2 regions of the Rhodococcus sp. PBTS 1 genome follow, and region 1 is predicted to be linked to the other one. Evidence: riboswitches for the same ligand, from Rfam matches in the RefSeq annotation. Region 1 holds a riboswitch; the other holds the start of a gene.
What was found. A riboswitch is a leader RNA that binds a small molecule or an ion and turns the genes downstream of it on or off. The one in region 1 is predicted to bind S-adenosylmethionine.
Positions count from the first base shown of each region.

Region 2: linked by a shared signal. The riboswitch ahead of A3Q40_RS10565 (bifunctional o-acetylhomoserine/o-acetylserine sulfhydrylase) and the one ahead of A3Q40_RS16080 (aminotransferase class V-fold PLP-dependent enzyme) in region 1 are both predicted to bind S-adenosylmethionine.

Region 1 is NZ_CP015219.1:3,516,256-3,521,433, reverse strand. It holds gene A3Q40_RS16090 (Pls/PosA family non-ribosomal peptide synthetase) at 1-963, opposite strand, end outside; gene A3Q40_RS16085 (hypothetical protein) at 1,106-1,597, opposite strand; SAM riboswitch class IV at 1,684-1,798, shown strand; gene A3Q40_RS16080 (aminotransferase class V-fold PLP-dependent enzyme) at 1,862-3,091, shown strand; gene A3Q40_RS16075 (hypothetical protein) at 3,229-3,663, shown strand; gene A3Q40_RS16070 (YbaK/EbsC family protein) at 3,673-4,149, opposite strand; gene A3Q40_RS16065 (crotonase/enoyl-CoA hydratase family protein) at 4,212-5,060, shown strand; gene A3Q40_RS16060 (histidine kinase) at 5,096-5,178, opposite strand, start outside.
Region 2 is NZ_CP015219.1:2,342,887-2,348,064, forward strand. It holds gene trpS (tryptophan--tRNA ligase) at 1-623, opposite strand, end outside; gene A3Q40_RS10555 (exodeoxyribonuclease III) at 667-1,473, opposite strand; gene A3Q40_RS10560 (MFS transporter) at 1,484-2,761, opposite strand; SAM riboswitch class IV at 2,973-3,104, shown strand; gene A3Q40_RS10565 (bifunctional o-acetylhomoserine/o-acetylserine sulfhydrylase) at 3,345-4,694, shown strand; gene metX (homoserine O-acetyltransferase MetX) at 4,691-5,178, shown strand, end outside.

The DNA.
Region 1 (5,178 bases):
GCCGTCGAGCGGCAAACCGATGCGCACCGGTCCGCGGCCGTCCATGAGCGCCGCGCACGCCACGACGGTGGCCTCCGTCGGGCCGTAGGTGTTCCAGACCTCGCGTCCCGGAACCGCCAGCCGCTCGGCCAGATCCGGCGGGCAGGCCTCGCCGCCGAAGATCAACAGCCGCACGTCCTCGAGTGCCTCCCGCGGCCAGAGCGCGGCGAGAGTGGGCACGGTGGAGACCACGGTGATGTCCCGCGCCACGAGCCAGGGCCCGAGATCCATGCCGGAGCGCACCAGTGAGCGCGGCGCCGGCACCAGGCACGCCCCGGAACCCCACGCGAGCCACATCTCCTCGCAGGACGCGTCGAACGCCACCGACAACCCGGCCAGCACCCGGTCACCCGGGCCGAGCGGACGATCCTGCAGGAACAGCCGAGACTCGGCGTCGACGAACGCCGCCGCGTTGCGGTTGCTCACCGCGACACCCTTCGGGGTGCCGGTGGAACCCGAGGTGAAAATCACCCACGCGTCGTCGTCGACGGTCGGGTGCCCCACCGGGCGGCCGGTCCCGATGCGTCCGGTGCCGGTGATCCCGCTCTCGGTCACGATGGCGGTGACCCCGGCCTCGGAGAAGACCAGGTCCGCCCGCTCGTCGGGGTCGTCCACGTCGACCGGGACGTACGCCGCACCCGCCGCGATCACCGACAGGATGGCCGCGTAGAGGCCGTAGCTGCCCGACGGCATCCGCACCCCGACGCGGTCACCGGCGCTGACACCGTGCCGGGCCAGCCACTGCGCACCTTCGCCGATGTTGACCATCAGCTCCGCGTAGGAGACGACGCTGTCCCCGTCGTCCACCGCCGGCGCGTCGGGGAATCGCTCGGCCGTGTCGGTGAGGACGTCGATCAGCGTGCGCGGCGGCGCAGCGGCCGACGAGCGCAGGAACGCCTCGGGGATCGCGGGGTGCGTGGACATCTGCCGGGCGGCCTCTTTCGATGAGCGGGTCTTCTCGTCGCAGAAGGTTATGACACCCGCAGTTTGCGGGCAGATGAACAGCGGCGCGGCGGTCGCGTGGCGCTCGCGAGCGAGGGCGTCCCGGAACCGACGGACGGCGGAGTCAGGCGCCGCCGGACCCGTCGCGCTCGGCGCCGCTGCGGGTGAGCACCAGGCCCGTCCCCACCACCCCGATGATGGTGATGGCGAGCGCTATCGACGACCACCCCTCGCTGTGCCAGTACACGTCCTCGAGGGTGATGAGCAGGGCGGCCTCGTCGACGATCAGTCCCAGGGCGATGCCGAGTGCCGCGCCCATCCACGATCGGGCTTTCGGAGAGCGGTCGACGAGTCCGAACACGGCGACGGCCGCGAGCAGCAGAATTCCCCAGAGGTAGTGGTGCAGGTGCACGCCGCCGGCGCTGATGTCCCCGACGTTGCTGGTGTCGATCTGGATGAGCCACGTGACGAGTCGTGCGCCGCCGAAGGTCAGGGTGAACGCCAGCCAGGCGAGGACGATGCCTCGGCGCGCCGGGTCGATCTGTCGCCAGCGGTGGGGAAAACGGAAGCGTCCCTTCGCAGTTGCCGTGTGGTGTCCCGAAGTGGTCGTCCGCATCGTGACGATTGTCCTCCGCCGTGCGGCGTGGCTCGCGGGCGGCGTCCGAGTTGACAGCCTCGGCAGCCTTTGCCATCCTGCTGTCAGGTCACGAGTACCAGCGTCAAGCCCCGGCTCGCTGGTCGGCAACCCTCCTTCCGCGGTGGGGTGCTCCGGGTGACGACCTGGCCGAGTTCCGACCGGAACCGGCAAGCGCGGATCGCCTCACGCCGCCACGGGGAGTACTCGTGCGTCGTCTGCGGTCCCGGACCGAAGGGTATCGCCATGACTGTCTCCACCCCTCTCGCTGCCGTTCTCGGATCCGATCACACCGTGCGGTGTTCCGACGGGACCGTCCGTCGCACAATCGATCTCGACTACGCAGCCAGTGCGCCCGCCTTGGCCGCGGTGGTCGACCGCGTCCAGGAGGTCGTGCCGTTCTCGGCGAGCGTCCATCGCGGGTCCGGACACAAGTCGGCGGTGTGCACCGAGGCCTACGAGGCGGCCCGCCGGACCGTGCACGCGTTCTGCGGGGCGGACGACGAGGACGTCGTGGTCTTCGGGCGCAATACCACCGACGCATTGAATCTGTTGGCGCACTGCGTCCCCGGCGACGTGGTGGTCCTCGATGTCGAGCACCATGCGAATCTGCTGCCCTGGCGTCGTCGTCGGGTGGTGCGGACGGAAGGCACGATCGCGGCCACCCTCGTTCGGCTCGAGGCGGTGCTGTCCGCGAAACCTGCTGCCCTGCTGGCGGTCACGGGTGCGTCGAACGTGACCGGTGAGGTGCTGCCGATCGCAGAACTCGCGGCTCTGGCGCACCGCCACGGCGCGCGGATCCTCGTCGACGGCGCGCAGCTGGTGCCGCATCGCCGCGTCGACATCACCGCGGCGGGGGTGGACTACCTCGCGTTCAGCGGCCACAAGCTCTACGCGCCCTTCGGAGCCGGTGTTCTGGTGGGCCGGCGCGACTGGCTCGACGCGGCGGATCCGTACCTCGCCGGGGGCGGTGCGACGTCGGGAGTGTCGGTTCTGACGGACGGCGACGTGGACGTCCGGTGGCATCCCGCCCCCGCCCGGCACGAGGGCGGTACGCCCAACCTGCTCGGCGCGGTCGCGCTCGCGGCCGCGTGCGAGGAGATCGCCCGGCTGGACCCGGTGGCCGTCGCGGCCCACGATCGCGCCGCCACCGACGCCGTCGTGCGCGGACTGACGCGCACGGGCGGTGTGCGGGTGCTGCGCGTCTGGGACGACTCGGACGACGTCGTCGGCATCGTGTCCTTCACGGTGGATGGGGTCGATCCTGTCGTCGTCGCGGACGCCCTCGCCCGAGACCACGCGGTGGCCGTCCGCGCGGGGAAGTTCTGTGCGCATCCGCTGCTCGCGCGGCTCGGTGCCGACGACGGCGCCGTTCGCGTGTCGGTCGGACTGGGAACCACCGCGGCGGATGTCGAGGCATTCCTCGACGCGCTGACTGTGACCTGCCTCTCACTGCGCCGCGGCGTCGCGGCGTGATCGATAGCATGACGAACGTGATGGGTGACCGGCTCTGGACTCGACGCCATGTCGATCTGTGCCGTGCCACGTCCAGCGCGTGTCGGGCCCGGTGATCGCCCCGGTCTCGCAAGATCCCGCCGTCGACTGGACCCCTCATGACCCTCGTCTTTCTCGAACCCACCCTCGCTCTCGACGTCGTCGAGTCCCCGCACGACGTCACCGGTGACGTTCCCGGCGTCGTCCGCTTCGGTGGCGTCGACCTCTCCACCGCGCAGGCACGCTACCGCCGCCTGCGGACCGAGCACCCCGATGCGCGCATCCTCGTCGACCTCGACGTGCATCTCGCGCACGACGCTCGGACGGCCCGCGGGGAAGTGCTCGCCGCGGCCGTCGCGCCACGCCCGGACACCCTGCGGTACGTGGGAACGCCGGCCGGTCTGGCCGGGTTGATCGCGGACATCGTGGCCGCCGGTGTCGCGGACGGCGTCACCGTGCGTCCCGTTCTCGACCGCGCTCGTGACCGCGTCGTCCGCACCGTCACCACCGAGGTGGCGTCGCTGCTCGACACGCGGACCGCACGCGCGTCCTAGAGATTCGCGTCAGGGACCGACGTCGATGGCGAGACCCGCTGTGATACGCAGCAATTCGCTGTAGGACGTCCGAAAGGTGACGTCGGGGTGCCCGGCGGACGCCCAGAGACGGTCGAACGTCCCGAGTGCCTCGTCGACGAACGTCGGCAGGTTGGTCGGGTGGCCGACGGGGGAGACCGAACCGACGGATTGCCCTGTCGCGTGCCGGATCACGTCCGCCGGCGCGTGCGTCAGGGTGCCGCCGATCCGTGGCCCGGTCGCGTCGAGATCGACGTTGTGGGCGCCGGAGACGAGCAGCAGCACCGGATCGTCGTCGAGGAGATGGACCAGCGACTTGACGACGGCGCCCACGTCGACCCCGTGCGCCGCGGCCACTGCGCGCGCGGTCGGCACGGGTGCGTCGTGGGTGACCAGAACGCCGTGGTGGCCACGGGAGATGAGGACGTCCGCGACGTGCGCGGCGGCGGGGTGCGGAGTCCTGGCCATGACCGAAGAATAGGGCGGAAACCGCTGTCGTGCCCGAAGGTCGGCCGGGCTAGGGTGAGCCGATGACGACCCCCGAGCCCACGCAGCCGAGCACCTCCTGGACCGCGTTCACGGTCGAGACCGCCGACCACGTCGCCACCGTCACCCTCACCGGACCCGGCAAGGGCAACGCGATGGGTCCCGACTTCTGGTCCGAGCTCCCCCTGATCTTCCGTGGCCTCGACGCGGACCCCGACGTGCGGGCCGTCGTCCTCGCCGGATCCGGCCGCAACTTCAGTTACGGACTCGACCTCCCCGCCATGGCAGGCGAATTCGGCGCCGTGCTCGCCGACAAGGCGCAGGCGGGGCCGCGCAGCACCTTCCACGATCTGATCCTGCGGATGCAGGATGCGATCACCGCGGTGGCCGAGTGCCGCAAGCCCGTGATCGCGGCCGTGCAGGGGTGGTGCATCGGCGGTGGGGTGGACCTGATCTCGGCCGCCGACATCCGCTACGCCTCCGCGGACGCTCAGTTCAGCGTGCGTGAGGTCAAGGTGGCGATCGTCGCGGACATGGGCTCCTTCGCCCGCCTGCCCGCGATCATCGGCGACGGGCATCTCCGGGAGCTGGCGCTCACCGGCAAGGACGTCGACGCGGAGTACGCGCGACGTATCGGCCTGGTCAACGACGTGCTGCCCGACGCGGACGCCGTCCTCGCGCATGCGTACGAGACGGCCGCCCAGATCGCCGCGAACCCGCCGCTGGTGGTGCACGGCATCAAGACCGTGCTCGATCACGGTCGTCGCGCCGCTGCCGACGAGTCGCTGCGTTACGTCGCGGCGTGGAACTCGGCGTTCCTGCCGTCGGAGGACCTGACGGAAGCCATCACGGCGGTGTTCGAGAAGCGGCCGCCGCAGTTCCGGGGTGCGTGAGAGCCGGCGCGTCGATCAGAGGGGGAACGACCCGATCAGCGGAAGGCACTCTTCGGGTCGTTCCACAGCTGGTCGGTGAAGTCCTCGAGAACCACGAGCACCACGGAGTCCTCCGCGC
Region 2 (5,178 bases), 1.2 Mb from region 1:
ATCTTGGCGGTGGGTTCCTGCAGGTCGTAGATCTTCGCGATGCCGGTGACGATGTGCGCCTCGGGCACGACGAACGTCTTCTTGTACCGAGAGTTGAAGCGCTGCGCCAGATCTCGCGTGAGTTCGAGGTGCTGACGCTGATCCTCGCCGACCGGGACCCGTTGCGGGCGGTAGAGCAGGATGTCGGCCGCCTGCAGGACCGGGTACGTGAACAGCCCCACCGAGGTGTGGTCGCTGCCCTGTCGCGCCGACTTGTCCTTGAACTGCGTCATCCGGCCGGCCTCGCCGAAGCCGGTGAGACAGTTGAGGACCCACGCGAGCTGCGCGTGCTCGGGCACGTGCGACTGCACGAACAACGTGGACCGCGTCGGATCGATACCCACCGCGAGAAGCTGCGCCGCCGCCCGCCGGGTCCTGGCCCTGAGTTCCTTCGGGTCCTGCGGCACCGTGATCGCGTGCAGATCGGGAATGAAGTAGAACGCCTCGTATTCGTCCTGCAGGTCCACCCACTGACGAACGGCGCCGAGGTAGTTGCCCAGGTGGAACGAGTCCGCCGTGGGCTGAATGCCCGACAGGACACGGTCCTTCCGGGTGGGGGCATCGGTCCCGGGTGCGGTGGTCATGATCTACAGATTCAATCAGACGGCCGAGTCGGCGAGACGCCGGTCAGCGGTAGACGACGGTCACCGGGGCGTGGTCGGACCACCGCGCGTCGTAGGACTCGGCGCGTTCGACCGTCGCCTCCTTCGCTCGCTCGGCGAGTGCCGTCGTGCACATCTGGTAGTCGATGCGCCATCCGGCGTCGTTGTCGAACGCCTTGCCGCGGTAGGACCACCAGCTGTACGGACCGTCCACCTCGGGGTGGAGTGCGCGCACCACGTCGACCCACGCTCCCCCGTCCCCGACGAGGGCGTCGAGCCACGCCCGCTCCGACGGCAGGAATCCCGACTTGGTGCGGTTGCCCTTCCAGTTCTTCAGGTCCCGCTCGGTGTGGGCGATGTTCCAGTCCCCGCCGACGATCACCTGCTCGCCCGACGCCGCGAGATCGGCCAGATGGTGCTCGAACGACGCCATGAAGCGCTCCTTCACGTCCTGCCGCTCGGTGTTCACCTCGCCCGACGGGAGATAGAGGCTGGCGACGGTCAGCGCCGGATCGACGTCGGTGGCCGCGAACCGGGCCTCGAGATACCGACCCGACTCCGCGAACTCCTCGTCGAAGCCGATCCGGGAGGACACGGACGGAACGCGGGAGAGGATCGCGACTCCGTTGCGGCCCTTGGCCGACGGCTCGGCCGACACGATGGACCAGGCGTCGGCGATGCCGTCGAGGCAGGCGCGGAGTTCCGCATCCGTCGCGCGGGTCTCCTGCAGGCACACCACGTCCGCGGACGAGGTCGCGAGCCAGTCGAGCATGCCCTTGCGGACGGCGGCGCGAACGCCGTTGACGTTGACGGTGGTGACGGTGCGAGACACGGCGACGAGGCTATCGGGCGTCGATCGACACCCCGGCGGGCGATGCGATCTCGCTCGGTCGGGCGCGCTTGTCCAGCGCCACCGACACGCTCAGCACCACCAGACCTGCCACCGCGAGACCCGCGCCGACCGCGGCGGGAGCGGTGTAGCCCAACCCCGCGGAGATGACCGCGCCGCCCAGCGCCGCACCGAGGGCGTTGGCGAAATTGAAGGCCGCGTGGTTCATCGACGCCGCCAGCGTCTGCGCGTCGGCCGCCACGTCCATCAGCCGCGTCTGCAGGCCCGGCACGATCGACGATCCGGCCGCGGCGATGAGGAACACCGTGATCAGCGCCGACACCGGGTGGTGCGCCGCGACGACGAAGCCGGCGAGCACGACCGCCACCGCCGTCATGGCGACGAACAGCCCGCGCACGAGCATGCGGTCGGCCAACCACCCGCCGACGTAGTTGCCCACCACCATGCCGAGCCCGTAGATCGCGAGCCCCAGGGGCACCGCGGCCTTGCTGAGACCGGTCACGTCGGTCAACGTCGTCGCGATGTAGGTGTAGACGGCGAACATGCCGCCGAAGCCGACCATCCCCACCAGCAGCGTCAGGAGCACCTGCGGGCGGCGAAACGCGCCGAGTTCGGTGCGGGTGTCGGTGGTCGGGAGCGCGTCGAGCCGCGGCAGCCACACGGCGAGCGCGGCCACGGTGAGCGCGCCGATGACGGAGACGACGGCGAACGCACTGCGCCACCCGACGGCCTGGCCCATCCACGTCGCCGCGGGCACTCCCACGACGTTGGCCACCGACAGCCCCATCATCACCAGAGCGACGGACCGCGCGCGCTTGCCCGGCTCCGCCAGGTGCGCGGCCACCAGGGCGGCGACACCGAAATAGGCGCCGTGGGGCAGTCCCGCGACGAACCGGGACGCCATCAGTTCGTGGAAGCTCGGTGCGAACACCGTGCCCAGATTGCCCGCGGTGAAGGCGACCATCAGCGCGAGCAGCAGCAGCCTGCGCGGCACCCGCGCGGCCAGCGCGGCGATGACCGGCGCCCCGACGACGACGCCGAGCGCGTAGGCGGAGATCACGTGGCCCGCCGTCGGTTCCGACACCGCCATGCTGCCGGCCATCTCGGGAAGCAGGCCCATCGACACGAACTCCGTCGTCCCGATGCCGAACCCGCCGAGCGCCAACGCCAGCATCGCACCGGTGCGTCGACGCCGTCGGGAGCGAGACGCCTCCACGTCGGTGATCGGGGGCGCGTCGGCCGACAGCACGGCGACGGAGGGGGGTGTCATGGCAGCGGTCCTTCGCGACGGAGGTGGTGGTGGGTGATCATCGGTACTGGATCGATTCAGAGCGTCCTGACGCAACGGACGACGCCCGAAGGGATCAGTCTGCTCGCCGGCGCCGGTCGTTCGCCAGTCGAAAGACCGTGAGATGGCACACCCGGCGGACCCGGGGTGCGTGCGTCCACAGCGCAGGTGTACACGCTAGGATTTCCGGCAAGGTCATGAGCGCCAGCTGTCAGCCCCGGCTAGCTGGCCGGCAACCCTCCAACCGCGGTGGGGTGCCCCGGGTGATGACCGGGTTACTCGACTCCGCGCACCACGCGCGGGACGTCGATGGCAAGCGCGGGTCCGTGTTCTCGGGCCCACCGACAAGGGCCGGCACCGCCGGTCCGCGACCGGCCACCGAACACGGTGGCCTCTCGGAGGTACTCCCATGTGTCGTAGCCCGCGATAGGCCCCGACCCTTCGTTCCCACGAATTCGGTTCGCCTCCGCGGTCTGCTCACGGGTGCCCGATTCGCACCGCGGCCGCGGTGTCCGCCGAGGCGAGTCGCCACCCCGTACGTCCTTCACGAGGAGCACGAGAACACATGACCGACCAAACTCCCGATGCCACCGGTTCCGACGTCGTCGACGCCACCGGCGCCCCCGTCGAGGATCCGGCGCTGAACTGGAGCTTCGAGACCAAGCAGGTCCACGTCGGCCAGGTCCCCGACGTCACCACTCACGCCCGGGCCCTGCCGATCTACCAGACCACGTCGTACACCTTCGACAGCACCGACCACGCCGCGTCGCTGTTCGGACTGGCCGAGCCCGGCAACATCTACACCCGCATCATGAACCCGACGCAGGACGTCGTCGAACAGCGCATCGCGTCCCTCGAGGGCGGTGTCGCGGCGCTGCTCGTGTCCTCGGGTCAGGCCGCGGAATCCCTCGCGATCCTCAACATCGCCGAGTCCGGTGACCACGTGGTGTCGAGCCCCCGCCTCTACGGCGGCACCTACAACCTCTTCCACTACACCCTGCCGAAGCTGGGCATCACCGTCTCCTTCGTCGAGGATCCGGACGATCCCGCCTCGTGGGAACGCGAGGTCCGCCCGGAGACCAAGGCGTTCTACGGGGAGACCATCTCGAACCCGAAGAACGACATCTTCGACATCCCCGGCGTCTCCGAGGTCGCGCACCGGCACGGCATTCCGCTGATCGTCGACAACACCGTCGCGACCCCGTACCTCATCCAGCCGCTGAAGCACGGCGCGGACATCGTCGTCCACTCGGCGACGAAGTACCTCGGCGGTCACGGGACCGCCATCGCCGGCGTGATCGTCGACGGCGGCACCTTCGACTGGACGCAGGGCCGGTTCGCGAACTTCACGACGCCGGATCCCAGCTACCACGGGGTGGTCTTCGCCGACCTGGGCGCACCGGCGTACGCCCTCAAGGCGCGCGTGCAGTTGCTCCGCGACCTCGGTGCGGCCGTCTCGCCCTTCAACGCCTTCCTCATCGGGCAGGGCATCGAGACGCTGAGCCTCCGGCTGGAACGGCACGTGCAGAACGCGACCGCCGTCGCGACGTTCCTGGAGGGCCGCTCGGAGGTGACGTCCGTCGCCTACGCCGGCCTGGAGTCGTCCCCCTGGTACCAGCGGGGTCGCGAACTGGCCCCGCGCGGCGCCGGCGCCATCGTGGCGTTCGAACTGGCCGGCGGGATCGACGCGGGCAAGCGCTTCGTCGACGCGCTGGAACTGCACAGTCATGTCGCTAACATCGGTGACGTGCGTTCCCTCGTGATCCATCCGGCGTCGACGACGCACTCGCAGCTGACTCCGGAGGAGCAGCTGGCGTCCGGCGTCACGCCCGGCCTGGTTCGCCTGGCCGTGGGCATCGAGGGACTGGACGACATCCTCGCCGATCTGGAGAAGGGTTTCCGGGCCGCCTCTTGACACTCGATGTTCGATCACCCGCTCGTCCGGCGGCGACCCTGCCGCCGCCGGACGGGCAGGTGGGTCTCGTGCCCGTCGGCGACGTCGTCCTCGAGAGCGGGGCCGTGATCCCCGATGTCGTTCTCGCCGTCCAGCGTTGGGGCGAGACGAACGCCGACCGGTCCAACGTCGTCCTGGTCGAGCACGCACTGACCGGCGACTCCCACGTCACCGGGCCGGCCGGAGACGGCCACCTGTCCCCCGGCTGGTGGACCGGAATGGTCGGTCCGGGCGCGCCGTTGGACACCGACCGGTGGTGCGTCGTCGCCACCAACGTTCTGGGCGGGTGCTCGGGCAGTACCGGTCCGTCGTCCCCCCATCCCGACGGCGGGTTCTGGGGTTCCCGCTTCCCTGCGATCTCCATCCGCGACCAGGTCGAGGCGGAGAGGCTCTTCGCGGACGCCGTCGGCGTCGACCGTTTCGCCGCCGTGGTCGGCGGCTCGAT